Regions from separate parts of the Salipaludibacillus sp. CF4.18 genome, predicted to be linked through region 3. Evidence: riboswitches for the same ligand, from Rfam matches in the RefSeq annotation. Region 3 holds a riboswitch; each other region holds the start of a gene.
The links. A riboswitch is a leader RNA that binds a small molecule or an ion and turns the genes downstream of it on or off. The one in region 3 is predicted to bind cobalamin.

Region 1: linked by a shared signal. The riboswitch ahead of ACHABW_RS10550 (ribonucleoside-diphosphate reductase subunit alpha) and the one ahead of ACHABW_RS22615 (ABC transporter substrate-binding protein) in region 3 are both predicted to bind cobalamin.
Region 2: linked by a shared signal. The riboswitch ahead of metE (5-methyltetrahydropteroyltriglutamate--homocysteine S-methyltransferase) and the one ahead of ACHABW_RS22615 (ABC transporter substrate-binding protein) in region 3 are both predicted to bind cobalamin.

What each region holds. Positions count from the first base shown of each region.
Region 1 is NZ_JBIMEV010000013.1:6,078-16,705, forward strand. Features, by position in the region: gene ACHABW_RS10530 (hypothetical protein) at 1-756, shown strand, start outside; gene ACHABW_RS10535 (sugar O-acetyltransferase) at 807-1,370, shown strand; gene ACHABW_RS10540 (gamma-glutamylcyclotransferase) at 1,402-2,268, shown strand; gene ACHABW_RS10545 (hypothetical protein) at 2,280-2,804, opposite strand; cobalamin riboswitch at 3,013-3,215, shown strand; gene ACHABW_RS10550 (ribonucleoside-diphosphate reductase subunit alpha) at 3,449-5,659, shown strand; gene ACHABW_RS10555 (ribonucleotide-diphosphate reductase subunit beta) at 5,690-6,727, shown strand; gene ACHABW_RS10560 (prenyltransferase) at 6,961-8,487, shown strand; gene ACHABW_RS10565 (organic hydroperoxide resistance protein) at 8,589-9,011, shown strand; gene msrA (peptide-methionine (S)-S-oxide reductase MsrA) at 9,191-10,339, shown strand; gene msrA (peptide-methionine (S)-S-oxide reductase MsrA) at 10,553-10,628, shown strand, end outside.
Region 2 is NZ_JBIMEV010000044.1:23,253-33,880, forward strand. Features, by position in the region: gene ACHABW_RS19750 (5'-nucleotidase C-terminal domain-containing protein) at 1-1,513, opposite strand, end outside; gene ACHABW_RS19755 (SNF2 helicase associated domain-containing protein) at 2,246-5,527, shown strand; gene ACHABW_RS19760 (DEAD/DEAH box helicase) at 5,792-7,303, shown strand; cobalamin riboswitch at 7,435-7,650, shown strand; gene metE (5-methyltetrahydropteroyltriglutamate--homocysteine S-methyltransferase) at 7,827-10,100, shown strand; gene ACHABW_RS19770 (hypothetical protein) at 10,422-10,628, opposite strand, start outside.
Region 3 is NZ_JBIMEV010000064.1:2,703-13,330, reverse strand. Features, by position in the region: gene ACHABW_RS22635 (glycoside hydrolase family 13 protein) at 1-730, opposite strand, end outside; gene cobO (cob(I)yrinic acid a,c-diamide adenosyltransferase) at 1,022-1,567, shown strand; gene ACHABW_RS22625 (cobyric acid synthase) at 1,589-3,115, shown strand; gene cobT (nicotinate-nucleotide--dimethylbenzimidazole phosphoribosyltransferase) at 3,133-4,194, shown strand; cobalamin riboswitch at 4,281-4,474, shown strand; gene ACHABW_RS22615 (ABC transporter substrate-binding protein) at 4,640-5,701, shown strand; gene ACHABW_RS22610 (FecCD family ABC transporter permease) at 5,667-6,737, shown strand; gene ACHABW_RS22605 (adenosylcobinamide amidohydrolase) at 6,734-8,203, shown strand; gene cbiB (adenosylcobinamide-phosphate synthase CbiB) at 8,206-9,171, shown strand; gene ACHABW_RS22595 (pyridoxal phosphate-dependent aminotransferase) at 9,185-10,270, shown strand; gene ACHABW_RS22590 (bifunctional adenosylcobinamide kinase/adenosylcobinamide-phosphate guanylyltransferase) at 10,267-10,628, shown strand, end outside.

The DNA of each region.
Region 1 (10,628 bases), on a different contig from region 3:
ATTGCAAATATCTTTTCAACGATCGCTGGCAATAAACAAGAGAAATTATTGGCTCATGAAAAAGAAGTAATCGAAGCGAAATTAAAATACCAAGAAGCCTATAAGGTTTTATCTGAATTAAAAGAAGAGCAACAAGAATATTTATTAAAAATAAAGGAATTGGGAGACCTAAATTCTATTTACTCTAAGATGTTAGACCGGAAAGAAAAGCTCATTCATGATGAGCAGAGTATTTGGAGTCAAGCTCTTTTTGATCTGACCGAAGCTGAGGTTGATGTATTGGGCGGGCTGCAAGAATATGAAGAAGCAATCGAAGCAGGAGGGATTGCCCAGCTGGCACTAGGTGACGCAAAAACCTCTTTTGAGAAAGCTAAAGGTTGGTCAACGTTCGATATGTTTGGTGGAGGCGTTATCTCAACTTCGATGAAGCACAGTCATTTGGATACTGCTAAAAACACGGTTCATGAAGCCGAAAAACGATTAAGACAATTTCAAGATGAATTGTTGGACATTCAAAACCATATGAAAATAGATCTAAATATGAGTGAACTATTAACTTTTGCAGATTATTTTTTCGATGGAATCGTCATAGATTGGATGGTCCACAATAAAATTACCCAAGCAATGACCCAAATTGAAGAAACATTTGACTTAGTGACAAGAACGTTAAAAAAACTGGAAGAAGAACAAATACTACTACGTGAAAAAATCGACGAATTATCATTAGAAAGAATAAAACTTATCGAACAAGCTTAGTTGTCGATAAAATAATTATGTAAACTAAAATAGAATGGGTGAAATGGTAGATGACTGAAAAGGAGAAAATGATCGAGGGAGAGATGTATTTTTCCAATGACCCCGAATTACTTGAGTTAAGAGAAAGAGCCAGAGATTGGATGAAAAACTTTAGTGAACTTCCGATTAGAGCCTATAAACAAAAAGAATTGATGATACAAGAGTTTTTTGGTCATGCTGGAAATACCCCCTTCATCGAAGCGCCTTTACGATGCGACTATGGCTTCAATATATATGTTGGGGATGATTTTTTTGCGAATTTCAATTGTACACTTTTAGACGTCTGCAGAATTGATATAGGGGACCGCTGTATGCTGGCTCCTAATGTTCAACTATATACGGCCACTCATCCCATCGATCCTGTTCAAAGAGCTTCAGGTTTAGAATATGGTAAACCAATAAAAATAGGAAACGATGTTTGGATTGGCGGGGGTGCAATAATTAATCCAGGTATAGTAATTGGAAACAATGTTGTTGTCGCTTCAGGTTCCGTTGTGACGAAGAATGTTCCTGACAATGTAGTAGTCGGGGGCAATCCCGCTGCAGTCATTAGATCCATCGAGCTCTCAGAGTAATATAATTAGAATTTGTATAGGAGGCATACTTGTGAAACTATTTGTTTACGGAACGTTACGAAAAGGACAGAGTAATAATCAAATAATCGAGAATGCAAGTATTTTTTCTGCGCAAGCCCGAATAAAAGGAAAACTATATGACACAGGGTATGGGTATCCAGCCTTGGTTTTAAAAGGAGATACCTATGTGTTTGGTGAAATTCATGAGGTGGATGATAAACTACTCCCTAAATTAGATATGCTTGAAGGTTATGATGAATCAAGGTCAGATAACCTTTATTATCGAACTAAAAAAAAGATTGAAACAGATAAAGGTGCAGTAGAAGCCTGGGTATACGTTATTGAACATCAACACGAACAAGAATCGAACCCGCTTGTTCCGTTCCAAGATTGGAGTATCTACCAATGGTATGCATCTGTAAAAGAAGTTAATTATTTTGCGTACGGTTCGTGTATGGATTTGGAAAGAATCGAGAAGGCTGGAATGAAACAAGAATTTTCAAACGTAGTTGGTATTGGAACATTAGACTCTCATACGATGGATTATTTAATTTCTCAAAATGATGGGGGACGGGCGGATATCATTGAGTCGGATGTTACTGATAAGGTAGAAGGGATCATTTATGCAGTTTCAAAAAAGGCCATCGATTACCTTTTTCATCGGGAAGGCGTGCACTCTGGAAACTACCGCCCTATACTAATTAACATTCAAACAGAACAAGGAACACTTAAGGAGGTCTTGTCATTCACCGTCATACATAAGGAGACCTCCTGTGCACCGCCAAAGCACTATTCAACAGAAATTTTGCGAGGTGCTAAAGACAGATTATCAGCAGGTTATTATAAAAAACTGGAGAAAAACTTAGATATTCTTACTAAAAATTCAAATAATCGTTAAAGAGATGGCTGTCACATAGGTTGCCAAATGATTTCGCCTTTCTTTTCTTCTGGTTCTAATTCCACGTGAAAACGATGTTTTTTATAGAAATACTCTAAACGATCTACATGTCCCCAATCGCGCTTTGAAATCGCACCGGAAATAGCACGTATATTTTTACGTTCCGCTGTGTACTCTTTCAGAAATCTCATACAAACAGAGCCAAAGCCAAGGTTTTCTTTACCACGAATATCATCTATATGGACACAGAAGTCATCTTTGTAATGAGCGTGTATTGAGAAATCCCATTTCCCTTGGTAAGGTTTTTCACAATCATGAGCCATAACTTTACAAATATTTCCGTCATCACTGACATAAATAATGACCCACTTATTTTCTTTTGTTTCATCTATTCCGAGTACATCATGGTGTTTAGAGATTTCCTTCATATTTTGCTGCATACGAAATACTTGAAATTCTAATTCTTCTAATTCACTGAAACGATCTTCTTTCGTTTTTTCCTGCTTTGAATCAAAAGCAGTTGGATAATAAAGCATTAGATTCACCTTTCTTATAAAAATTTCAATTCTACACTCACAAGTTTAGTATTCTACTAAAAACGACACTTAAATTCAAGGGTTAAATTATATTTTTATTTATTAAAAAAGAAAGATTGCATCCCCAAAAAAAGTAAGATAGAATAGTAGGATAATCAAGATATCGTATTTCGTTAAATTATAAATCTATATCTTGTATGTTAATTTCATATTAATAAGAAAATTAGGTGCCTGGATTACTAGGCTTAATCGGGAATTCGGTGTAAATCCGAAGCTGTCCCCGCAACTGTAAATGTGGACGATTTGAGGGAACCACTGTATAAATTTGTCATCTTTTGATGGTGATTATACAGGAAGGCTCAAAGTAGGATGAAGCAAAGTCAGGAGACCTGCCTTATTTTCTTAGTTTCTGATCTTCGGGGGTTGAGCATGAGAAACGGTAGAGGATTCAAGCAGATGATTTTTTCGTGTGATCTTGAACGTCGTTCGTTATCCCCCTCTTACCGTTTTATGTTACCTTCCCACCGATTGGGAAGGTTTTTTTGTTTTAATCTTTTATGCTATCCAGCATCTAAAATAGAGGATTAAACTTCTCCCAGTGAGACGAGACGGTACCGCTTTTCTACTTTGAAAGGATGAGATGAATGGTAAACACAACAGTTATAAGAAATGATATAAAAACAGGAATCAAAAATTTACAAACTCGATTTCCTGATTTATCATGGGAGGCATTTCAAACCCGTATTGATCACATTGATGCCGGCAGTGGTAAAAATAAATCGGCATATGTACTAGGTGCTCTAGATCAATTACATGCAGAGGAATCAAATTGGACATACGTGGCAGCTGATCTTTATGCTAAGCAGTTATACGAAGAAGTGGAATTGAACCGTTCTTTTCCTGCTTATGAGAATTTCTCTGGTTTCATCAACAAGCTGGTTGATGAAGGTTTTTACAAAAAAGAACTAGCCGACAACTATTCAGCAAAAGAACTCATCGAAATTGAAGCAGTAATCAACCATAAGCAGGATGAGTTATTTACATACATTGGACTCAAAACATTAGCTGATCGATATTTAGCTCGTACACACGATGGCAGGCTTTTAGAATTGCCGCAAGAAAGATTTATGGTCATTTCGATGAGTTTAATGATCAAAGAACCAGAATCACAACGATTAGCACTTGTTAAAGAAGCTTATTGGGCATTATCTAATCTTTACATGACCGTTGCTACACCGACTCTCGCTAATGCAGGGAAAACGCATGGTCAGCTTTCTAGTTGCTTCATAGATACAGTGGATGACAGCTTACGAGGAATATTTGATAGCAATACCGATGCAGCTACTGTCAGTAAAAACGGTGGTGGACTTGGTATTTACATGGGTAAAATCCGCGCTAAAGGTTCTTCGATTAAAGGGTTTAAAGGGACGTCTTCAGGTGTACTACCTTGGATGAAGCAATTAAATAATACTGCTGTCAGCGTCGATCAATTAGGCCAGAGACAAGGAGCCATTGCTGTTTATCTTGATGTTTGGCACAAAGATATCTTTTCATTTTTAGATGCAAAGCTTAACAATGGTGATGAGAGACAACGTACCCACGATTTATTTACTGGGGTGACATTGCCTGATTTATTTATGGAAAAAGTCGAAGAACGGGCTGACTGGCATTTATTTGACCCCCATGAAGTTCGAACAGTGATGGGGTTCTCTTTAGAGGATTTTCACGATGAAGAAAAGGGTAAAGGACAATTCCGCCAGCGTTATGAAGAATGTGCAGCAAATGAAAAGTTATCCAAGGACACGGTTCCTGCTATTGACATTATGAAGCGAATTATGGTTTCTCAGCTTGAAACAGGGACTCCTTATATGTTTTATCGTGACACGGTAAACAGAATGAATCCAAATCAGCATAAAGGGATGATATATTCTTCTAATTTATGTACGGAAATTATGCAAAACATGAGTTCCACAACAGTCGAAGAAGAAGTGACCGAAGATGGCATGATGATTACCAAGAAAAATCCAGGTGATTATGTAGTGTGTAATTTAAGTTCTATTTCCCTTGCAAAAGCTGTGCAGGAAAACGTGCTTGAAAGACTGATAAATATTGAAGTTCGGATGCTTGACAATGTGATTGATCTTAACACAATCGAAGTGCCTCAAGCTCAAATCACCAATCAAAAATACCGTGCTATCGGACTAGGCACATTTGGTTGGCATCATTTACTTGCTGAATTGAAAATAACTTGGGAATCAGAGGAAGCTGTCTCTTACGCAGATGAACTTTATGAAAAAATTCACTACTATACGATGAAAGCAAGTATGAAACTAGCAAAAGAAAAAGGACCTTATCCAGCTTTTGACGGCTCTGATTACGCAACCGGCTCTTATTTTAAGAAACGGGGATACGAGTCTGAGAAATGGAGAGAGCTTCAAGAAGAAGTAAGGTTGTCTGGTCTTCGTAATGGATATCTGATGGCGGTGGCACCAAACTCCAGTACTTCCTTAATCGCAGGTTCCTCGGCTTCGATTGATCCTATTTTCAAAAAAGAATATGCCGAGGAGAAAAAGAATTACAAGATTCCTGTCACTGCGCCAAATTTATCAAAGGAAACAACCTGGTACTATAAGCCAGCTCACACGATTGATCAGCATTGGAGTATTAAACAAAATGGTGCCAGACAAAAGCATATTGATCAATCTATTTCATTTAATTTATATGTAAAAAATAATATAAAAGCAAAAGAACTGCTAGGTCTTCATTTAGCTGCTTGGGATAATCAACTGAAAACAACATATTACGTACGTTCCACATCAAGCGAGCTCGAAGATTGTGACAGTTGTTCTAGTTAATCATCTGTTTTACTAATGGAGGAATAGAAAATGACGAAGCTTACACAAAGAAAACTATACGATGTTAATGCTCCTAATGCGTCAACAGGAATTATCCTGGGAGAAAGTTCCAATATTTTAAACTGGGATGATGTACGCTTTAAATGGGCATATCCACTTTATAAAAACATGCTAGGTAACTTTTGGACTCCTTTTGAGATCAATATGAGTACGGACGTAAAGCAATTTAAATCACTTACACCGCCAGAAGAAGATGCTTTTAAGAAAATCATTGGACTACTTGCATTTTTGGATAGTGTTCAAACAGATTATGCGATGCACGTTTCGAAATATTTAACGGATTCCAGTTTAAATGCACTCATGACCGTGCTAGCATTTCAGGAAGTTGTCCACAATCAAAGTTATTCTTATGTCTTATCCAGTCTTGTAAATAAAAATGAACAAGATGAGATTTTCGAGTATTGGAAACATGATCCAATCTTAAGAGAAAGAAATGATTTTATTGCTGAGGGCTATGAAGCATTTGTTGAGAATCCAACGCCACGAACGCTATTAGAATCCATTGTTTATGATGTAATTTTAGAAGGACTTAATTTCTATTCTGGATTTAGTTTCTTTTATCACTTAGCACGAAATCAAAAAATGGTTTCCACATCAACCATGATCAATTATATAAACCGCGATGAGCAGCTACACGTATTTCTTTTTGCGAATATCTTTAAAGAGTTACGAAAAGAAAACCCTGAATTACAAACGGAAGAAATCGATCAGTTTGTAAAAGATACGTTTATTAAAGCTGCCGAACTTGAAATAAAATGGGCTAATTATATTATTGGCGAGAAGATCCCTGAAATTCCAATTCAAGATCTAGAAGATTATATTAAGTTCATGGCAAACAAACGTGTGAACGAACTTGGTATTGAGAGACCTTTTGAAGGATATCGCTCCAATCCGATGAAGTGGATTAAAGTTTATGAAGATGTAAATCAAGGGAAGACCGATTTCTTTGAACAAAAATCCAGACAATATACCAAGGTCTCAGAAGATAACGACTTTGATGATTTATAAGAAAAACGGCATAGCCGTCTTTTATTTAAAATAGCTGCTTTCTTAATCTAACCAGCGATAGCCTCAGTAAAAAAGTTAAAGACATCTAGTGTCTTTAACTTTTTTATATTTTGAAGAAGTTTTTCACGAATTCAGCCTTAGAGTAAATCATGGCAGATTTCTTTACTTTTTGAATCGTCTAGCGTAGCTTTGAGATAGACATCATGATAAAAAATCAAAAGGAGGAAAAAGGAATGACACAGCGATCAAAACAAGAAATTTCAGATTTTTTAAATCGTGCAGAAGTCACTTCTGTAGGGACTTCCAACATGGGTACTCCCAGACAACGAATGATGCATTATGCTGTAGACGAATCTTTTAATGTCTATGTAACGAGTATGAAAGGTGATCCGAAAGTTATTCAATGGAGTAATATTCCAGAAACAGCTATGTTGATCCATCAAGGTCAAACATTTATGGAAATGGAAGAGTGTGAAATTATTGGACGAGCTTCAGTCGTTCGTTCCGAAGAGGAAAGAGCAAAAGCAGCCAAACTTCTTGGACCCAGATCCCCAATTGTTGCACAGTTCCAGGAGCTGGATGCCGTCGATCGACTGGAATTCATAAAAATATTACCATATACAGTAAAATATAGATTTGTCCCTGAAATTCTTCAAGGGGAAGCTCCTACAGTTATTGAATTAAAAGAAAATCAAGCTAAGTCAACAGATAAACAAGATTTAAAATCGCGTTTTAATGCTTGGAAAGAAGCAATTAGACCGCTATCATTAACTGCTTCATTTATTCCTATTGTTATTGGTGGCGCAATGGCCTTCGCACTTACTGATTTCTTTAATTGGTCATTATTTATTCTAACGTTACTTGGAGGTCTTATGGTCCAAGCTGGTACGAATATGATTAACGACTGGAAAGATGCAGAAAGGGATACTGAAAACACTCAAGGAATCCGTCCATTTACTGGTGGTTCAAAAATGATTCAACTAGGTCTTATTTCCAAGGCGGATATGGGGTTTTTCGGCATCCTACTAACTATAATCGCCGGTTTAATAGGTTTATTTCTAACCTTTCAGAGTGGTTGGGGAATAGCACCTTTAATCGGTTACGGATTAATCGCTGGTTTCTTTTATACGAATGGGAAAGATAGGTTTTCATTCATTAATTTATCTGTCGGGGTTGCCGAAGTGTTAATTGCAACTACCTATGGTGTGGCAATGATGCTAGGTGCTTTCTATGTTCAAACAGGAATGTACTCTACAGAGGTATTACTCATTTCTATACCAGTAGCTTTACTAATCACGAACGTTCTGTTAATTAATCAATTTCCAGATGCAACTGCTGATGAAGCAACCGGTAAAAATACCTTGGTAGTCAGGCTTGGCAAAAAAGGGGCAAAGAATGTACTTCTTTCATTATTTATCATTGGATATGGAGTAATTGCCTTTCTTCCACTTGTCGGTTTTGCACCTTATACCATCTTTATTTCGTTTTTATCCTTGCCGTTTATGCTTCAAGCAATTAAGTATGCTCAAAAATATTACGACAAAGCACCTACAGACTTAATTTCCTGTAATGCGCACACAGCAATTCATCATTTATTTACTGGCCTATTATTAGCAATAGGCTATCTCGCATTATCACTCCATGTTTGGGTGATTACGTTTCTATTTATTGGTGCAGTGTTATTTGTCTTATGGGTTTGGAAATATATTGAACGCAGACGACGTGTGATGAGTGACTTTAAGAAAGCCTTCTCTTCCTAATATTATTTTTCTTTGAAACGGATGTTTAGAAAGTTATATTTAAGTGAAAACAGTATTGAGTAGGATAAATTTAGAAAATCTCACTAAGGAGTGATGTACACATGGCAGATATCATGTTAACAACAAAAGCAACAGCTAAAGGTGGACGTGAAGGGCACGTAAAATCTGACAACGGTGTCATAGATCTTGATTTATCAATGCCAAAAGGTGACGAAATTCCTTCTGGTGTTTCAAATCCTGAGCAGTTATTTGCAGCTGGCTATGCAGCGTGTTATGACGGCGCATTAAACTTAATGGCGTCTAAAGAAAAAAAGGAAATTGATTCCTCCATTACTAGTGAAGTTAGTTTAATGAAAGATTCTGCAGACGGTGGCGTAAAAATTGGTGTTGTACTTCATGTGAATATTGAAGGTGTAAGCCAAGGAGAAGCAGAAGAGTTGGCTCATAAAGCACACGATTTTTGCCCTTACTCTAAAGCTACACGAGGAAATATAGATGTAGAATTAGTTGTAACTGCAAAATAAATGTTCTTCAAGGGTCCGGAGGCTTTGCTTTCGGACCCTTTTTTTTATGGCTGCTTTCCGCGGCCAATGCTTCACAAATTATGATATTAATAAAGAATTAGGAAGTCACTTTTCGTGAGAATTCAGTTAAATCACTGTATAATATAAACAAAGGTTACCACTGAAAAGGGGGGACTATTTTGAAAAAGTTAACAATACTATCGTTAACTATCTTATTCTCCATCATTGCACTAATATTTGTACCAATTATATATGACTATTTTACAAAGCGTTCTTATGGTAGTGAACCACTTGAAGTTGATGTCCAAGAAGACACGAGAGAGATAGCTACCTTTGCTGGAGGCTGTTTCTGGTGTATGGAAAAACCATTCGAGTCAATCGAAGGTGTGAATGAAGCTGTAGTAGGCTACATTGGCGGTGAAACTGAAAATCCGTCCTATGAAGACGTCTCTGCTGGAAAGACGGGTCATGTAGAAGCGGTTCAAATTTTATATGATCCAAACTTGGTTAGCTATGAGGATTTGTTGCAAGTTTTGTGGAGACAAATAGATCCGACCGACGAGGAAGGTCAGTTTGTTGACAGAGGTGAACAGTACACTTCAGGAATCTTTTATCATGATGAGGAACAACAAGAAATCGCCAAAGAATCAAAAAAACAATTAGCTGAATCTGGTCGTTTTGATGAAGATATTGTCACCCCTGTAAAATCAGCAACTACTTTTTATAAGGCGGAAGAGTATCACCAGGATTTTTATTTAGAAAACAGTGTACGATATGAGTTTTATCGATCTAATTCTGGCAGAGATGAGTTTATCGATGAGTTTTGGGGCGAAGAACGTGACTATGAAATAACACCACCAGGTGATGGGGAAGTAGTATTCTGGCGTGAATATGAAAAAGAAACGGCAGATGAATTAAAAGCTCGTCTATCTGACATTCAATATAAAGTGACACAAGAAGATGACACGGAAGAAGCCTACAATAATCAGTATTGGGATAACGACGACGAAGGGATATATGTCGATATTGTTTCTCAAGAACCGTTGTTCAGTTCCGTTCATCAATATGAATCTGGTACTGGTTGGCCTAGTTTCACGGAACCCATTATCCAAGAAAATATCGTCGAAATCGATGCATGGGGATTCCTCACAGAAACAAAAGAAGTTAGAAGTCAGTATGGAGATTCTCATCTGGGTCATGTCTTTACGGATGGACCTGAACCAACCGGACTCCGTTATTGCCTGAATTCAGCTGCATTGGATTTTATTCCCAAGGAAGACATGGAAGCGGAAGGTTATGATGAGTTTCTTTATCTCTTTGAAGGTTAAGAAAAACGGCATAGCCATCTTTTAAGTATCAAGGGCGGGTTTCCCGCGATGTGAAGGTAGCTGCCAATTTTATAAATTTTTATCATCTGAGAAACAAAACTTCAAAGCATCATTTATATAAATGGGTACTGGAAAAGTAAACCAACTTTTTCAGTGCCTTCCGTTTTTATAAGGAAAGGAAATAGATTAAATAAGAGATAACGAGGTGTCCACATGAAAAACACTTATAAAAAAGCAACATTTGCTGGAGGATGTTTTTGGTGCATGGTTAAACCATTTGATGAACTTC
Region 2 (10,628 bases), on a different contig from region 3:
ATTCAAATGGTTGTTCAATTAGTGGGTCTTCTGGATTCCAAATTCCTTTTTCAGTATTTTTTGCTTCTCTTGTAGCTGATTGGAATTGTTCATATTCTTCTTCATCACCAACTGGCCAAATAAAGTATGAAGATGCATAACCTTCTTTTACCATTTCTAAGTTCGTGTTAATACCATCTTTATTAATGACTTGAGCAAGCAAACGACCATATGCGTCCGTTGGTTCTTCACCGACTTTCAGGGTAACTTCATCGCCTTCTTGCAATAGCCCCTTTAAGTAATCGGTAGCATACACCCCATGTTTATTTTGATTATCTCCATGAGCCCCATTTGCTGAACCCATCCCTGTTTCGGGAGTATCAATATTTACAAATCGAACACGATCAGCTCCCAGTACTGGAGTGTTTAAGCGGATAGTATCGCCATCGGTTACATACATAACTGTTGAAGTATATTCACCAGAAGCAGTTGGAGGTTCTGGTTGCTCATCGGCAAGCGAAATGTCACTTGCTCCAGTTGGAATTAATTGATAGGAATTGTATTGACTCATAATCGCTGTCACATCATACCAATTTCCTGCTTCGATCTCTGAAATTGGAAGTGAACCATCCATGATGCGTAATGTTGTCCCGTTAAAGTCTCCATCAACTAGGGAAATATTATAGCCGCCACCAGCTGGACTTTCAGGAATATTATTCACGTATCCAGTGACGTTAACTAACTGTCCCTCATATTGTTCTGCGAACGAACCATCAGTCATTTCTGCTAATGTAATAGGTTTTGGCTCGGGTAAAGGTTGATCTTGTTCAATTACTTCTACCGCACTGGGTATAATTTCTTTTAATCCGTTATATGTTTCTAGTTCTCCAGATACTTTTACTTTGTCTCCCTTTTCCAGAGACGGCAATTCTCCTTGTTCATAAGAAAACAGGTTAATTCCGCCTGTATCATCCTGAATATAGGTAGAATATTGACCATTTCCAATGGTGGAAGGACTAGCAAGAACTATTCCTTCCACCATTGCCAATTGGCCATCAGCTAAATCACGTGCTTCGTCAATACTGATCGACTCGTTAGGTTCTTCAGGTTCCTCGGGTCCAGTCGGCACGGAGGGATCAACAAATTCAATGTTTGAAACCCCGGTTATAGCTTTAACTGAAAAGTAATGTCCAATCTTAGCAGTAATAATAACTTCTTTATCTAGAGCATTAAGATTAAGCTGTGGATTGAATGTATCTCTTTGATCGGATTCTAATTTTACATTGATAGAAGAAGATGTGTCTTCCAATGAATCAGATAACTTAAGAGCATAGTTACCATTAAATGCATCAACTATGTACCCTTTTACAGTGACATCCGTTCCAACTTCTAATTCAAGCACCTCAGCGACTGTTAATGGTTCCTCATTTTCTGCTGCATTCGCCATAGGAGCAAACACACTGGATAAGTTTGCCATCAATATAATAGCAATTAGGAAACTAGTAAAAAACTTATTTTTTGATAGATTTCTCATTGTTACCTCCTCATATTTTAATAGATTTAGGGATTATCATATACGTAGTAATCAAACTATAAAGCAATGTTGCAAGGTAACCTGTCAATATTTATTCAGTTAATTCAAAATATTAAGTTTTTATAGTGTAGGTTTTACGATTGCTAGTTACAGAAAACTACCCCTGCTTTCAATGATTGAAGATATGCAAGATTGGTAATCCTAGTATAGGCATCAGGAAGAAGAGGCTTTAGCATTCAGGTAAATTTCAAGCAGGATCTTACGTGAGCAGATAAATCTTTAATAATAAAAGCACAAGAAAATATAATCATACATACACTAAAAAATCTTAATTTACATGGCATAAAACTACATAAATACGCTCCTTTCGTTTTATATGTACAAGATTCACTTTACAGATAACATATTAACCAGACTTTACATTCCTTTAGTGTTTAAGTTAATTTCATGTTAATTCTGTAATCTTTGTTTATTTTCATTAATATCTAAGATCATTTGGTTAGGTGAAACTCTTGATTTTAGAGAATGTTGTATGCTTTCGAACAGAGGGCTCGAATCCACATACCAAGTACTAATTAAACCTGTATTCAGTGATAACAAAACCAAAATATAAAGAATAATATATTTGTTCATCATTAAAATTTAGATTTATTTCAAATTTTTTGGTAAGATTAAAAGATTAGATATTTTTATGACCTAGATTTCAATTAAATGGAAAAGCAGGTGGGGAAAATGAACCTGAAAACAATGACAATAGAAGATATATCCAATATTTCCGCACATACGCAAACTTTCAATAAAGGAAAGAAATACTTCCAATTAAATAACGTTTTGGATTTATCAATAAATAAGGAAAAGTCTATGTATGAAGCTGAAGTAGCAGGGAACGAGCTTTATAAAGTTGAAATTGGATTTGATTCGAGTTTGAATTTGAATCGGATGGAATGCTCTTGTCCAGCAGATGAAGCATACTCTGGACCGTGTAAACATGTTGTTGCAGCACTTATTGCCATCTCTGAAGACAAGAAGGGGCAAGCAATGTTAAGTGAAATAAATGCTGACGTAACTGCTCAAGTTTCCCAATTTAATGTGACTTCGGAAGAAAGAAAGAGAACTTCGCAACTCATTGAATCATTTGAACAATTATACGTAAAAAAACAGGAAACATTTCATGAACGGGAAGCATTGCAAGTGGAATATACGATTAAGTTAGAATCCACATTCAGCAAAAGAATAGCCGGAGCAATTGAATTAGAATTGAAAATTGGACCTAAACGATTGTACGTCGTAAAAAGCATTACCGATTTGTTAAAAGCAGTTGAAGAGAACGAAGCACTGAAATTTTCAAAACTATTTACGTATCATCCATCCGACTATTTCTTTGAAGAAGAAGATATTGAAATCTTTCGTAAAATGAGCATGATTTTAGATATGAAAAAATCGGATGAACCTGCTTTCTCTTATTCTTACTTGAGAAGAACAGCGGAACAGCAGCGGAGTTTTCATATTCCCTCCTCATATGTGATGGAGATGCTTCAGTTGTTACAACCACGAAAAATAGTCATTGAAGATGCATTTAGTCCTCTCGATCATTTTGAAATCAGTACAGGGAAGCCACCACTAGAATTTAGTGTAGTGGAGGATTCGTCAAATCAAGGTATTTATCGGATGAAATGGGAAGGAGCCATGTATGCTCAATATTTTGGCAAACGATACGGGCTCTTATATTTATTAGGAACTTTTTACCCTTTAGAAGGGGCACAGCTTGAAGCGTTCGATTCTTTGTTTTTTCAAATGGTACTCGAAGATACGCCGGAATTGCTCGTAGAAGAAAATCAATTAGAAACGTTTGCTTCGGTTGTTTTGCCTAGGCTAAGAGAAATAGGTGACGTCTCCCTGAGCGATTCCATCCGGGAAAACATTCAAATGTCGCCATTGGTTGCTAAGTTATATGTAGATTATAATGAAGAGAGGGCAACAGCTGAAGTGGTTTTTCAGTATGGAGAAGTAACTTTTTCTCCGTTTAAACAAACCGAAAAGGAAGGAAATCAGCTGATTGTCAGGGACGTTGAAAAAGAATTTTATTTATTGTCGTATATTGAAAACGTGCCTTTTAAATTCAATGGTACAGAACTGTATCTGGATGACATAGAGGAAATTCTTCACTTCGTTTCTTACGATATACCGGAACTCTCGGAGCTGTTTCACTTGTATGCTACGTCAAACTTACGGAATGTTGTCTATCAGCCGCTAGAACGTCCCGCTGTAAAAGTAGAAACGAATGAGAAATTCAATTATTTAGATGTGGAGTTTGAAATTGAAGGAATTTCTGAAGAAGAAATGTCAGAGGTTTTAAGAAGTCTTTTAGATAATAAGAAATATTACCGTTTAGATTCAGGAGCATATCTTCATTTGCAAAGTGAAGAGTTTCAAGGAATGAAACAAGTGATGGAGGATCTTGAAATATCCAGTAAGGATGCATCAGCAAGTGCTCAAGTTCCTATGTATCGTGCTTTTCAACTCTCGGAGACCAATGAAGTGCTGGTTAAGAGAGATCGTGCTTTCAAAAAGCTTATTGAACGACTGACCGATCCTGAGGAGATTGACTTTCCAATACCAGCTCATTTAGATGATGTGCTCAGAGACTATCAGAAACGTGGTTTTCAATGGCTAATGTCCCTGTCCTACTATGGATTTGGCGGAATTTTAGCGGATGACATGGGATTGGGAAAAACACTTCAAACGATTGCCTATTTGCAGGCTGTGAAAGAAGAGTATGATGCGGGACCGGCTCTTGTTATTTGTCCATCAAGTGTTGTCTATAACTGGCAAAAAGAGATTGAACGTTTTGCTCCCACCTTAACCACTGCAATTATCTCAGGATCGTTAACGGAAAGAAAAGAGGTACTTGAACAGGCAAAAAACTGTGATGTATGGATTACTTCCTATCCGTTAATTCGTCGGGACATCAAAGATTATGAGGAACAGTCTTTTACAACAATGGTCTTAGATGAAGCACAGTATATAAAGAACGAGGGTACACTGACAGCTAAAGCAGTGAAGGCAATAAAAGCATCGAAAAGTTTTGCATTGAGTGGTACTCCAATCGAAAATTCGCTGGATGAGTTGTTCTCCATATTATCTGTTGTCCAACCGGGAATTTTCAAAAATAGACATATGTATAAAAATATGGAGGAAGCTAGAATTGCAAAACGTATAAAACCGTTTGTAATGAGAAGAATGAAAAAGGATGTATTAACAGAACTTCCAGAGAAAATTGAGTCCGTAGAGTACACAAACTTAACAAAAGACCAGAAGGCATTGTATTTAGGGCAACTTCAGCTTTTACAGGCAGAAGCAAGCTCAGCTATTCAAGAAAATAAATTACAGGAAAATCGTATGAAAATACTTGCTGGATTAACAAGACTAAGACAGATTTGCTGCCATCCAGGTATGTTTTTAAAAGAATATGAAGGAAGTTCGGGTAAATTAGAGCGATTAATGGAATATTTAGAAGAAGCACGAAACTCAGGAAGACGAGTGGTGCTGTTTAGTCAGTTCACAACAATGCTTTCGATTATTAAGAGTCGCCTATTTGAAGCGGGACGGGATTATCATTATTTAGATGGTTCGACTCCCGGAAAAGACAGAGTAGAACTTGCCGAGAGATTTAATAATGGCGAAAAAGACTTATTTCTCGTCTCTTTAAAAGCAGGTGGAACAGGGTTGAATTTAACCGGAGGAGACACGGTCATTTTGTTTGATTCGTGGTGGAATCCTGCCGTGGAAGAACAGGCAGCAGACCGCGTTTACCGATATGGACAAAAACGAGTCGTGCAAGTGACTAAAATGATTACAACAGGAACAATCGAAGAAAAAATTCACAAGCTACAGGCGAAGAAACGTGATCTATTAGATCGTGTGATCCAACCTGGCGAAACAATGATTACATCGTTAGGCAAAGATGATATTGAAGAGCTGCTTGATCTTAAGTCATTGGCACCTAAAACGTAGAATGAAGAAATTAGTGGTCAGTTTGGTAAAAATATGATATAGTTAAAAGGTTGATTTAAAATCAATAAAAAAATACATGAAATTCATCCTTTTCGTATAAGATAAAGATGAAGCCCTTCAAAACGAGGATAACATAAGCAGCTTGTTCCGTTTATCTATAAGGAATGGGCTGTTTTCTTTAAATATTATTGATATAGCGCTTAGTAATTTTAAGAATTACCTTGCGCCGTTACGGGAAAGATGAACCAAAAGGAGATTATAAATTTGGCACTTTTTAAAGATTTAAATATCGAGGAACCAATATTAAAAGCGATCGAGAAAATGGGATTTACGGAAGCAACACCAATTCAGGAACAAGTAATACCTGTTGCAAAAGATGGTAGAGATGTTATTGGACAGGCTCAAACTGGTACAGGTAAGACCGTAGCATTTGGTATTCCTTTGTTAGAATCAGTTGATCCGAAAGCTCGTCATCCTCAAGGTCTAGTATTAGCTCCAACACGTGAGTTAGCTATGCAGGTTTGTGAAGAGTTAAATAAGTTAGGAAAAGAAAAAGGAGTTACAGCTTTGCCAATTTATGGTGGGCAAGAAATTTCGAAACAAATTCGAGGTTTGAAAAAAAATCCACAAATTATTGTTGGTACTCCTGGTCGTTTTATGGATCATATGCGCCGTAAAACAATTCGTCCTGAATATATGAACACAGTAGTATTGGATGAAGCAGATGAAATGTTAAGCATGGGTTTCATTGAAGATATTGAAACGATCCTTAAAGAAGTTCCAGAAGATCGTCGGACGATGTTATTCTCTGCAACAATGCCGAAGCGATTAAAAACAGTTATTAATTCGTTTATGACAAACCCAGTTACTATTGCTATTAAATCAAAGGAAATGACTGTCGAAAATATTGAACAACGATATATTGAAGTGCAGGAAAAGCAAAAATTTGATGCTCTAAGTCATATTTTAGACGTTGATCCACCAGAATTAGCGATTGTTTTTGGTAGAACAAAACGTCGCGTCGATGAATTAACAGAATCACTAGGTATTCGTGGATTCGCTGCTGAAGGTTTACACGGAGACATGAAGCAAGAACGCCGTGATGCAGTTATTCGTAAATTCAAACGTGGAACAATCGAAATTCTCGTAGCTACAGATGTTGCTGCTCGTGGACTAGATGTAAATAATGTTACGCACGTCTTTAACTTTGATCTTCCTCAAGATTCGGAAAGCTACGTTCACCGAATTGGCCGAACTGGCCGAGCAGGAAAAAGTGGTATCGCATTTAGCTTTGTGACGCCAAAAGAACGTGATCATCTTAAAATCATTGAGAAGGTTACTAAAAAAACAATGAAGCGTCAATCTATGCCTACGTATGAAGATGCTTTAGCTGGTCGTCAAGATCGTTCTGTGAATCACTTACAGGAGTCTCTACGTAAAGGTAATTTTGAACATTTAATGGCAGCGGCTAAGTCTTTATTGGCTGAGCATGATGCTGAGACACTTGTCGCAGCAGCTTTGAAAACGATGACGAAAGAGCCAAGTCAGACACCAGTTCGTCTTACAAGCGAAGCTCCTGCCCACTCTAAACGACGTGGCGGCGGAGGTGGCGGAAGCTACGGCGGCGGTGGTAAACGACGTGACGGAGGTGGCGGTTCAAGAAAGCCGAACAGTCGTCCACGCACAGATCGTGATCGCGGTCGAAATAGCGGAAGCAGTAGCAGCAGACCAGCTGCTAAAGTTAAATCATTGGCTTATAAAAAAGAGAGCAGATAATAAAAACTTTTTGAAAGGCCTGCATCATTGGAATAAATCCAAGTGGTGCAGGCCTTTTTTCATTCTTGGTATTGATAATTCAATAGTGCGGCTATTGACAAATAGTCTGAAAAGAAGTAAGATTCAAGGAATTTCATAATGATGAAATAGGTTTGTTTAATTTCTCATGTTTTATTAAAAAAAGACTGAATATTAAACAATTAAAAGGGAATCTGGTGAAAATCCAGAACGGTCCCGCCACTGTATTTAATGAGTGAATTTGATGATGTCACTGGAATTGATTTCCGGGAAGGCCAAATTCATGATGATTTAAAAGTCAGGAGACCTGCCTAGTTCTCAACACTGTCGACCTACGGGAAATAGGGAGGTGTCATTAGTATCTCATACAAATACGTAAGGATATTTTTGCCCCTTTTAGAGGTGGCGAAAATATCCTTTTTTTTCGTTTTGATAGGGAATAGATCCTTTAGGTCATCGTAACTCAAACCGAAGATAATAGTTTTAAAAATGAGAGGGGAAAATAATTTTGCAAACAAGTAATCTAGGTTATCCACGAATAGGGCAAGAAAGAGAATGGAAGAGGGCACTAGAATCCTATTGGCAAGGAGATATTACTGAAGAGATTTTGAATGAAAAAATGAAGCAAATTAGACTATCGCATTTGCAAAAACAATTAGATAGTGGAATTGATCTTATTCCGGTGGGAGATTTCAGTTACTATGATCATGTACTAGACACAGCAATGATGTTTGGAGTTATCCCAGACAGGTTTAAATCAAAGCAAAATGATACACTTGAAACATTTTTTTCGATGGCAAGGGGAAGTGAAGCTGGACAAGCAAGTGAAATGACGAAGTGGTTTGATACAAACTATCATTATATCGTACCTGAATTTGAAGCCTCATGGACTCCACAAGTTAAAGAAAATACAATACTCAAAGCATATAAAGAAGCAAAGAAAGAATTAGGCATTGATGGGAAGCCTGTTATATTAGGACCCTTTACATTCTTGAAACTATCTAAAGGGTATGAGCCTAAGGAATTTTCGACTTTGCTTGATAAATTAACGCCATTATATGAGCAAATTATCAAGGAATTACATGACGAAGGTGCCTCACTTATACAATTAGATGAGCCATCATTAGTGACATCATTGTCGCAAGAAGATATTAATCAATTCAAAGAATTATATAAAAAGCTTACAAAGGCTGTACCAGAAGCTAATATCTTTCTTCAAACTTATTTCGATTCCGTCGATTATTATAGCGAGATTGTCTCTCTTCCAGTTAAAGGACTTGGGTTGGATTTCAAGCATGACAAAGGGAAGAACCTGCAATATATCAAGGAATTAGGTTTTCCAAACGATAAAATTCTTGGAGTTGGCCTAATTGATGGTCGAAATATTTGGAAAGCTGATTTAATGAAATCTGTGCAACTATTAGAAGAATTAAAAGGCTTAGTATCCAGTGAGAGATTACTCATTCAAACTTCTTCAAGTCTTTTACATGTTCCAGTATCCTTAAATCAGGAAGTGAAATTAACAAAAGAACTCAAAGACGGGCTTGCTTTTGCTGATGAAAAATTAGTTGAGCTAAAACTATTAGGTGATCATTTCCGTTCTGGTAGCAAGGAATATTCACAAGACTTTCAAAACCATCAAAAACAAGTAGAGGAATTCAACCAATCTCCTTTCAGAAAAGATATTGAGGCGCAAACACTTGCAGGTATTAAAACAGAGAGAGAGCTCTCTTTTGAGAAACGCAAAGGTCTGCAAGAGAAAAAATGGAATCTGCCATTCTTACCTACTACGACTATTGGAAGCTTTCCCCAAACGAAAGATATGCGTCAAGCAAGAACAAAGTGGCGTAAAGGGGAGCTAGACGACCTTAAATACGAGTCGTTAATTAACGAAAAGATTGAAAAGTGGATAGACATTCAAGAAAAGGTTGGTCTCGATGTTTTTGTACATGGAGAATTTGAAAGAAATGACATGGTAGAGTATTTTGGAGAAAAGCTTGAAGGATTCGCGGTTACTAAGAATGGCTGGGTTCAATCCTACGGGTCTCGTTGTGTGAAGCCTCCGGTGATTTACGGGAATGTAAACTTTGATCAACCAATGACTGTGAAAGAAACAGCATATGCACAAACATTAACGAAGAAACCGGTAAAGGGAATGCTCACAGGTCCTGTAACGATCCTGAACTGGTCATTTGTAAGAGATGACATCTCAAACAAGGAAGTAACCAGGCAAATAGCGAAAGCTCTTGTAGAGGAAATTGAAGCGTTAGAGAATGCAGGGATTGAAATGATTCAAGTAGATGAACCGGCATTGCGAGAAGGACTTCCTCTAAAAGCGGAGGATCAACAGGAATACTTATCTTGGGCTGTTGAATCATTCCGTATAGCAACAGCACACGTTCTTCCAACATCACAAATACATACTCATATGTGTTATTGTGAATTTCACGACATTATCGATTCAATAAATGCATTAGACGCTGATGTTATCTCTATTGAAACATCCCGCAGTCATGGTGAACTAATACAAATATTTAAAACGAATGTATATGAAAAAGGAATCGGGCTAGGTGTTTATGATATTCACAGTCCGCGAATCCCAGAAATAAACGATATGGTTCAGGTAATTGAAAAAGCATTGGAAGTTTTACCTGCGAAATCGTTCTGGGTCAACCCGGATTGTGGTCTTAAGACACGTACAGAGGATCAAACGATCGCAGCACTAGAGAATATGGTGGAAGCAACCAAAAAGGCGAGATCACTCATCTCTGCGAAATAAAAGTTTTATAAGAAAAACGGCATAGCCGTCTTTTATTAAATACAGCGTCAGCTTCCACCGCCACGAGTAGCACCTTCGAATTGCGTGTAGGTGCTACTCGAAAAGAAGGGAGGGTTTCCCTTGATACGCGCGGTGTGAAGGTAGCTGCTAATTTTATAAATTATCTCTTAAAAAAAGGATGGTACCGCAAATTGTTTCATGCGGTACCATCCTTTTTTATTGGTTGTTGTGTTGAATATTAATACGATTGTAGTTTTACTTCGAACAGAGTAATCGAATTCGCTCTAAACGGACGATTTTCTTGGGAACGAAGGATTCTATTTAAAAATCTAGTTCTTCGATAACTTGAATGTCTTCCCCTGAATCCATGAAAGATATTGTTATCTCATCACCAGGTTCAATGAATACTGATCGAGGGTATGAAGATGCGTTAACGGTGAAAATTCGATCTTCCCCTTCTAACAATAGCCTGATTGTAACATTATCTTCCCGGTCCCATTGATAGACTCGTTCAACTGTTGAGGTGAT
Region 3 (10,628 bases):
GATCCTTGTATTCTTGCAAAAATGTATGGATTCCTTTTTGATTCATATGCATGTCAAAGGAAGATACATATTTTTTATGGAGAGGGTTAGGCATATCCGGAAAACCAGGTCTTTTTTTAATATGACTAATTGCATCTATCCTGAATCCGTCAACTCCTTTATCGAGCCACCAATTAACCATGTCATAAAGGGCGGAACGTACTTCAGAATTTTCCCAATTCAAATCAGGTTGTCTTCGAGAAAACACGTGAAGAAAATATTGATCCGTTTTTGAATCATACTCCCATGCAGACCCACCAAATATGCTTTCCCAGTTATTCGGCTCTTTTTCTTTTTTTCCGTCGCGCCAAATGTACCAGTCACGTTTAGGATTGGTTTTAGATGTTCGGGATTCTATGAACCAAGGGTGTTCATCGCTTGTATGATTCAAAACGAGGTCAATAATTAACCTAATTCCTCGCACATGACATTGTTCAAGAAGCTCATCAAAATCAGCCATAGTGCCAAAATCCTCTAAGATATCCTGATAATCAGAAATGTCATATCCATTGTCATCCAAAGGTGATTTGTACATAGGACAGATCCAAATAAAATTAATACCAAGGTCCTGTAAATAATCCAATCGTTGAATAATACCTTGAAGATCGCCAATCCCATCTCCATTACTATCTTGAAAACTACGGGGATACACTTGGTATCCAACAGCTTCTTTCCACCAAAATCTCTCCATTTTCTCCACCTCGTATATTCTATAATATAGATTTATTTTTTAAATTTTATAAAAGTGAAATTCTTTTGATATAATTTGTGCAAACGGTTTTCCACACTATTATCATACCGAAGCTTAGGCAGAAATACAATCTTGTTTCACTAAACTTCATAATAAAGTGTTGATGATATTACCTAATCCAACTACAATTACTTTAAGTTTTGGAAGTGCAAACAATAAGTTGGTTGCAAGAGTTAGTTATAAGATAGAATGAACTTATACATTTAGTATACAATTTTAGGAGGCAAAAAAATGAATGAACAGAAAAAACACGGTTTGACCCTCGTTTTTACAGGGCACGGAAAAGGTAAAACAACATCGGCATTAGGACTGGCTCTTCGAAGTATCGGGAGAGGAATGAGTGTTGGAATTTTTCAATTTATCAAATCGCCTGAGCGATCTTACGGAGAGCAAATTGCATTAAAAAAACTTGGTGTAGAAATGACACAGCTCGGCATTGGGTTCACATGGACTAAAACACCGGAAGAACATCGGGAAGCGTTAAGAATCGGATGGCCTAAAGCGAAAGCTGCGGTAATGAGTGGAGAATATGATGTCGTTATCTTGGATGAATTAAATAACGCGTTAGCACTGGAAAAGTTTCCAATTGACGATGTGTTACCTCTCACGGAAGTGATTGATATGATCAAGAACAGACCTAATCATGTTCACCTAGTGATTACTGGAAGAGATGCAAAAAAGGAGATCAAGGATATTGCAGACCTCGTTTCAGTGATGGAACCAGAAAAGCACTACTATGATGAAGGTATTCCAGCAGTGAAAGGGATTGAATTCTAAAAAGTGAAAGGGGGACTCAAGTTGGGTAAAAGCCAACCTCTCATGGTTCAAGGAACGCATTCGGATGCTGGAAAAAGTATTGTCGTTACTGCCTTATGTCGGATTTTTGCCGATAAAGGCTTTAAAACGGCTCCGTTTAAATCACAAAACATGGCATTAAATTCGTATATTACACTGGACGGAAAGGAAATTGGCCGTGCTCAAGGGGTTCAGGCTGAAGCGGCAAGGATTTTGGCTTCGACAAATATGAATCCGATTTTGATTAAACCTACCGGCGAAAGTCGATCCCAAATAGTTGTTCATGGAAAGCCATACCAAAACATGGAAGCCGATTCTTATCGAACGGACTTTTATGAACAAGGATTAATGCTTATTCGGGAATCTTACCAAGCGTTAACCCAAGAGTATGACAGGATAATTATAGAAGGAGCAGGAAGCCCGGCAGAGGTTAATTTAAATGATCGAGAGCTTGTCAATATGCGTGTGGCAAGGATGACAAATGCCCCAGTTGTCTTAGTTGGCGATATCGACAAGGGAGGGGTATTCGCTAGTCTGGTTGGTACATTACAGCTTCTTGATCCTGAAGACAGAAAACGCGTTATTGGAGTAATTATCAACAAATTCAGAGGTGATCTTTCATTATTGGAACCAGGATTAAAATGGTTTGAAGAATACACAAGCCTTCCAGTCTTAGGAGTGATTCCTCACGTAAAAGATTTGAATATTGAAGCGGAAGATTCTGTCGTTTTGGATACATATACAGCTTTAAAAGATACGACAAAGGATATCGATATCGCGGTTATACAATATCCGAGAATCTCTAATTTCACAGATATTGATCCACTGTTTCAAGAGGAAGACTGTCATGTTCGGTTTGTGAAAAAGAAAGAGGAAATTGGACAGCCGGATTTGATCATTATGCCTGGAAGTAAAAATACAATAGAAGATCTGGAATTTCTTCGAGCACTAGGTATGGCCGATAAGATTATCACCCTTGTGGAAACAGGCAAAAGCTCAATTATCGGCATATGTGGAGGGTATCAAATGCTGGGGGAGAAAATAGAAGATTCATTTGGGATTGAATCAGCCACGAAAGAAACGAATGGGTTAGGGTTGATCAAAGGGTTACATACTCAACTCTTAGAAGAAAAGGTGACGATTCTGTCAGAAGGAAATGCACGATACTCCAATCGTGAACTTCCTGTAAAAGGATTTGAAATACATATGGGTGATTCCACATATGAGGACAAATATTCATTACCGTTTATACAATTAGCAGACGGTCGTCATGATGGTTTTATTCAAGCAGATCAACGCTGTATAGGTACGTATTTCCATCATATCTTTCACAATGATTTATTACGGATAGAAATTCTAAACGATCTAAGAACCAGATTAGGTTTACCACCTATCCATGATAGAAAGCCGTTCGAGGCTATTAAAGAAAAAGCGTTCTCAGATTTGGCAATGGTTGTTGAAAAAAGTCTGGATATGGCCTTGATTGAAAAGAAGATGAAAGAGTTTTCGGATTCGGAAAGGGACAACTAGGATGGAGGGGCTAGATGATGGAACAAACAATTAAAAAAATTAAGGCCGTCGATAAATCGATAACAAAGGAAGTTGAAGCATATTTGGATACGTTGACAAAGCCGCCCGGTAGTTTAGGGAAATTAGAAGAGTTGGTCGTTCAATTAGCGGAAATAACAGGAGAAAATTTTCCACAAGTGACTCCACCGGCTATTATCGTTTTTGCTGGAGATCATGGAGTGGTTAACGAAGGGGTATCAGCATTTCCTCAAGCGGTAACTGCACAAATGGTTCATAATTTCCTGGACGGAGGATCAGCGATAAATGTTTTGGCGAATCAGTTAGGAGCCTTTTTGGAAGTTGTTGATGTCGGTGTCGCTGAAACCATTACCAGGGATGGTCTTGTCAAAGAGAAAATCGGTTTTGGTACGAAAAATTTTGCTGAAGAGGATGCTTTGACAAAAGTAGAAGTAGAAAAGGCAATACGTGTAGGAATTAACATGTCTGAAAAAGTGATCGGTCAAGGTGCTAAAAGCTTGATTCTTGGAGAAATGGGCATCGGAAACACAACAAGCAGTAGTGCAATCTTAGCTGCCGTTAGTGGGGCAGAAGTATTAAAGGTTGTTGGGACTGGCACAGGGATTTCTTCAGAAACGTTAATTAAAAAGCAGCGTGTTATTGAACAAGCACTTGCAGATCGTCGTCCGGCAAAGGATGACCCTTTGGATATTTTAGCAAAAGTAGGTGGTCTGGAAATTGCAGCAATGGTTGGTGCGATGCTAGGTGGTGCTTCTCGACAAACACCAATTCTCGTTGATGGATTTATCTCAACAGTAGCTGCGATTTTAGCGACTAAATTATGCAGTAACGTAAGAGAATATTTAATTTTTGGACATCACTCACAAGAGGCTGGCCATACATTTGCATTAGCATTACTAGATGCGAAACCATTATTGAACTTGAATTTCAGATTAGGGGAAGGGACAGGGGCTGCAATGGCTTTTCCTATCTTAGAAGCCTCTACCAGAATCTTGCGTGAAATGGCTACGTTTTCTTCTGCAGGTGTCTCTGACGCGGAGAAAGGAAACGCTGAAAATTAAATTTACTTTTTGTAAAAACTAACTTATAATGACTGATAGAGCAAAGAAGCAAATTACATATAGAACAAATAGGTTCCCTTTATATTAACGAAAGTTCGCGTAGCGGCTTTTGCTAAACGTAAAGGGTGAAAAGGGAAGTTGGTGAAAATCCAACACGGTCCCGCCACTGTAAACGTCTAGAATCTGTTTAGCAATTCCACTGTGCTGTCGGCATGGGAAGGAGAAACGGATTTTCCAAAAAGACGTGAGTCAGGAGACCTGCCTATTCGTTTTTAAGCTCCTTCGAGGAAAGGAAGTTTAAAATGCATGGCATTTTCTGTTATTATTAATAGAATTTTTATTGTCAAACCCCGTCTACACACATGCATTTTATTCTTAGTGCCTTTCCTTATGGATTTGCGCTTTTTTTGTTTTATTTACAGATAGTTAAGAGGAGGAAACAAAAATGACAGGTATGATTAAAAAATGGGGACAAGGAAGTTTAATTTTCATGGGTGCAGTGAGTATGCTCGTTGCATGTGGTAATAACGGTAATACAAATACTGAGGTAGAAGAGACTACGAATGAAGCCGCAGTAGACACGGAAGAAAACGAAAATACGGCAGCTAATAACTCGAATGAAACAACGGAAAACAATGGCGCGAATGAAACGGCAGATGCTGAAGAATTTCCGGTAACAGTAACAGATGATGCTGGTAACGAGGTAACGATCGAATCTGAACCAGAATCCATCGTATCACTTCAGCCAAGTAATACGGAAATCTCTTTTGCACTTGGTTTAGGCGATAAGTTTGTAGGAGTTTCCGAATATGATAATTATCCTCCCGAAGTGGAAGATATTGAAGTTGTAGGGGCGCAGGATATGGATGCCGAGCTCATTTTATCGTTGGCACCTGATTTAGCTCTTGTAACGGATTATCATTTTGAGAATCACCCAGAAATTCTTGAGCAGTATGAAGAGGCAGGGATTGATGTTCTTGTAATTGGGGGAGCTACATCTTTCGAGGGTGCTTATGATTCCATGCGTCTTATCGGCGATGCGACTGGTACATTGGAAGAAGCAGAAGCGATTATTGAAGATATGGAAGAAAGACTCACTGCTTTAACAGAAGCGACTAGTGACATCCCAGAAGATGAAAGAAAAAAGGTTTGGATAGAAGTTGCACCATCACCTGATATCTTTACAACCGGGACAGGTACGTTCATGCATGAAATGCTTGAAGCTATTCATGCAGTAAACGCTGCCGAGGACCAAGAGGGATGGGTTAGCTTAACGGAAGAAGAAATCGTTACGTTAAACCCTGATGTGATCGTAACTACGTACGGATACTATGTGGAAGATCCGATTGCAGAAGTAACATCACGAGAAGGTTGGGATAATGTTCCCGCTGTAGCAAACGATGAAATTTATGACGTGGACAGCGATGCAGTAACTAGACCGGGGCCTCGTTTAATTGAAGGAGTGGAGACACTTGCAGAAGTTATCTACCCGGAAGTTTTTGAATAATAGAGTAGTATGGTTATACATTTTCAGTGGGGGGCTTGTACTTAGTACAATCCTCCTTGGTTTGTTTTACAGTAGTGTTACGATCCCAATCCCGACAATCTTACATATCATTGCAGATCAAACGCTAGGTTTAGGGTGGATGCAGGAAGTTCCAGGTAATGAAGAAGCGATTATTTGGAATATCAGGTTTCCAAGGGTACTATTAGCATTTTTTGTAGGTGCCTCGCTTGCGTTAGCAGGGGCAGCTTTTCAAGGATTGTTAAGAAATCCATTGGCGGATCCTTATACGATTGGGGTTTCATCAGGTGCAGCTTTAGGTGCTGTGTTTGTGATCTTTTTCCAATTCACTATTATTGGTTTGGGGAATTTCACATTACCAATCGTGTCTATTGTCTGTGGATTTTTGACACTCATGCTCGTTTTTGGCTTGGTGAGACTAAGCAGTCGAAGCATGGCCATCGAAACGATTATTTTAGCAGGAATTATTATTGGGGCATTTTTAGGCTCTATTATTTCTTTAATTATTGCTTTGGGCGATAGGGATTCGATGATGCAAATCATTTATTGGCTTTATGGTAGTGTAGGAATGAGAGGTTGGAGTTATGTTCAACTTATTGTTCCGTTTATGCTAGCAGGATCGTTTATGCTGATTATCCATTATCGGGAGTTGAATGCATTGGCGTTAGGCGAAGATGCTGCGGAGCATATCGGCGTGAATGTAAAAAAGGGTAAGATCTTTATTTTAGTCGGAGCATCTTTATTAACGGGGGCTTCTGTCGCTGTTTCTGGTTCCATTGGATTTGTTGGATTAGTGATCCCACATTTGGTGAGGCTTGTTACTGGACCAAATCATCGACATGTTCTCCCTTTATCTATGCTTGTGGGAGGATCCTTTCTTATTCTGGCTGACATCCTTGCCAGAACAATTATAGCACCAAAAGAGCTTCCTATCGGTGTGATTACAGCACTAATAGGTGCGCCATTATTTGCATTCTTGCTTATCAGAGACCGAGTTGGAAGGGGGAAAACGAGATGATTGAAGTGAAAAATCTTTCTGGAGGATATTCAGCCGATGATCCAATTGTTAAAGGACTTAATTTTGATATACAACAAGGAGAGTTTTTTGGGCTCCTCGGACCAAATGGAAGTGGAAAAACAACACTTTTTAAGTTGATCACGGGAACGTTGCCTTTGACGAGCGGTGAGATATTACTGGACAATACATCTTTGTTTTCCCTTTCTAAACTGGAAAAGGCACGCAAAATAGCAGTTCTTACACAGGAATCGCATGTATCCTTTGATTTTACCGTAGAGGAAATTGTTAGTTTAGGACGCTATGCTTTTCAAAAGGGTATTCTTAAAAGCTTGTCTAAGTATGATAAGAACATCATCAGTGATGTGATGGAATTAGCGAATGTTACACAGTACCGGTTTAAACAATTCCGGTTACTAAGCGGTGGGGAAAAACAACGGGTATTACTTGCGAAAGCATTAGCACAAGAACCTCTATTACTATTATTGGATGAACCGACCAATCATTTGGATATTAAACACTCCTTATATATGCTGGATTTATTGAAAGAATGGCAACGAACGAAGCAGTTAACCATTTTTTCCATTTTACACGATATTAATATTGCTGCGCTATATGCGGACCGAATTGCATTATTGCATGAGGGAACTTTTTTAGATATTGGAGAAGTTGAAGTACTTAGAAAAAAAGATCAGCTTAACAAATTATATGAGGTAGACATTCGCACGCAGTCCCATCCGAAAGTACCGAAACCACAGATCTTAATGACACCTAGAAATGAAGTATCAGTAACACGAATGGAACTCGGGAAAGCCTATCAAATGAAGCAGAATGATGATTTTATCCATCTTGAATTTGATCAACCGTTACGTACGATCTCAAACGGTGTGGTTGGAGAAGGGATTCAATGGGTAAAACATTATTGTAATTTTCACGTAGATAAAAATTATGATTGTTCTTCTCCGAAGGAAGAATTAGAAGGATGGATGAGAGATAATGGTATACCTCCTGAGCAGGCTGTAGGAATGATGACGGCGGTACAGTTAAAATATGCGGTAGTCAGAACTGCAAAGATAGAAAACATCCAATTTATTACCGTGGTAACTGCAGGAGTAGGCAACGCCGTAGATATTTCTCAAGAGGGAGACTATGAAAGAGAATACAAAATAGGTACAATTAACACAATGGTTTTTGTAGATGCCCATTTAACCGATGGTGCGTTAGTAAATGCTTGTATGTCGGCTACTGAAGCAAAAACAAAGGCTTTAAGTGATTTAAAAGTGAAAGACCCTTTCACTAATACGATAGCTACAAGCACATCGACAGACAGTCTTCTTATTGGAGTGACGCAACAGGGAGAAGCAACCCCCTATGCCGGTTCAGGTACATTTGTCGGAAAAGGGATTGGACGAATGGTATATGAAGCTACTAGAGAAGCCATTGAATCTGAGTTAAAAAGGAAGATATAGCTGTGTTAGAAATAGTTGTTTCATCGAGTGTCATTATTTTATGTATGGCAATTATTCTGGATCTGCTCATTGGAGATCCGAAATGGCTTCCTCATCCGGTCATCGGTATTGGGAAGCTTATTTTATTATTAGAGAAACGTTGGAATGCCGGTTCGTCTAAAAGAAGAAAAGGATTAGGGGTTCTTTTAACTTTTACGGTGATAGGGACTGTATATGCTCTCTCCTTATCGATGGTTTTACTAGCATTTAAACTACATATTGCGTTAGGGATTTTCCTGGAAACCTACATGATTTTTACGACAATCGCGATTAAAGGTCTTCGGAAAGCAGCTTTACGTGTTTACGTCCCATTATCTCAAGGAGACTATCCGACAGCACGTTATCAATTAAGTATGATAGTTGGAAGAGATACGCAAGATCTGTCAGAATCTGAAATAGTCAGAGGAACGGTTGAAACGCTTGCAGAGAACACCGTTGACGGAATAACTGCACCGCTCTTTTGGGCATTTGTTGGGGGAGCGCCGTTAGCAATGGCCTATCGCGCCGTTAATACCTTAGATTCGGTGGTCGGCTATAAAAATGAGAAATTTCATGATTTCGGTTGGGCCTCTGCCCGCTTGGACGATATCGCTAATTGGTTACCGGCTAGAATAACTTCCGGTTCATTTTGGTTGTCCTCTTTGTTTATAAAAGGGGCGAACAGAAAACTTGCTCTTCAAATAACATTCAGAGATGCTAAAAAGCACCCTAGCCCAAATGGAGGATGGTCCGAGGCGATGGTAGCAGGTCTCATGGGTATTCAACTCGGCGGCATAAACTATTATGATGGCATTATCTCAAGACGGGCTGAAATGGGAGATCCGTTAAGAGAATTGGAAGGTAAGGATATTAAAAAAGCCATAGTATTTATGCATGGGGGCTGGATCGTCTTTTACATTATTTTAAGTGTTTTAATCAGCATCATTTAAAGGAGGATTTCATATGAAATGGCCAAGTCATGGTGGACAACCAGAGGCATTAAGGAAGAGCCTCGATTTTTCCATGCCGAGCGACGTAATTGATTTCAGTGCTAATATTAATCCTTTAGGACCGCCAATATGGATGAAAAAAGAGCTAGGAAAACATTTTTCTGAACTGATAAAATACCCCGATCCGACGTATTTTAAGGCGAGAAAAAGTTTGGCGTTTTCTGAGGACTTGCAACCTGATCAAGTTTTGGTTACAAACGGTGGTGCAGAGGCGATTTTCTTAATCGCCAAATTGTTTGAAGGCAAACAAGCAATAGTCGTCCATCCGACATTTTTAGAATATGAACGAGCGTGTTTTCACTATCATCTAAAAGTGAAGGATGCCTTTTTTTCACTAGACGAGGAGTTCGAACTGCCAATAGATAAAATGATAATGGAATGTAAAACAACGGATGTTATGTTTCTCTGTCGTCCGAATAATCCCTCAGGAACGATTGTAAAAGAAGAAACGGTTCGAAGGTTATTGATAGAAGGGAAAAAGCATGATACATATATCGTTGTAGATGAAGCTTTTGTCGATTTTTTGTCTGGTGAGGAAGCAAGCTTGTCTGGACTTTTAAGCGATTATGAAAATCTGATTATATTAAGGTCTATGACAAAAATGTATGCGATACCTGGGCTAAGAGTCGGATATATATTAGCAGATAAGAAGATTATAAAACAGGCTGGAGACGGACAAATCCCTTGGAGCGTGAATACTTTGGCCGCAAATTTTATACCAGGGATGGTTGAGGACAAGCTATTTTTAGAGACGACTAAAACGTGGTTACAAACGGAATTAACCTTTTTACGCGAGGAACTAGACAAGTTGAATTTCTATATGTCGTCCACACATGTTAACTTTTACTTGTTGCGGGACCGAGAATTTCCGATGGAGATAGATCTTTTGTTTAAACATTTATTAAAGGCGGGGATCGTAGCGAGGCATACGTTTAATTTCAAAGGTTTGGATGGTCATTTCCTTAGGCTGGCAGTCAGGTCTTCCCGTGAAAACAAGGTTTTACTTGAGGCATTAAAAAGCTGGAGAGCGAAGCAATGATCGTATTTATCTCTGGCGGAGCACGATCGGGTAAAAGTGGTCTAGCAGAAAGATTAGCACTTTCCGGCTGTGAGAATGAAAAAGGGAATTTAACTATGTCTAAACTTGTCTACTTGGCAACTTCAAAACGGAGTGACAAGGAAATGGAGGACAGAATTACACGCCATCAAAAAGAAAGGTCGGCCACTTGGGAGACCTTAGAAGAACCAGTTGACCTCGTGTCAGTTTTAAAACAGGCAGAGACTGATAGTGTCATTTTACTGGACTGCTTAACAATCTGGTTAAGTAACGTCATGTTTCATGAAAACTATCATGAGGAAGTGATAAAGACAATAATTAGCGATGTGATTAAGCAGGT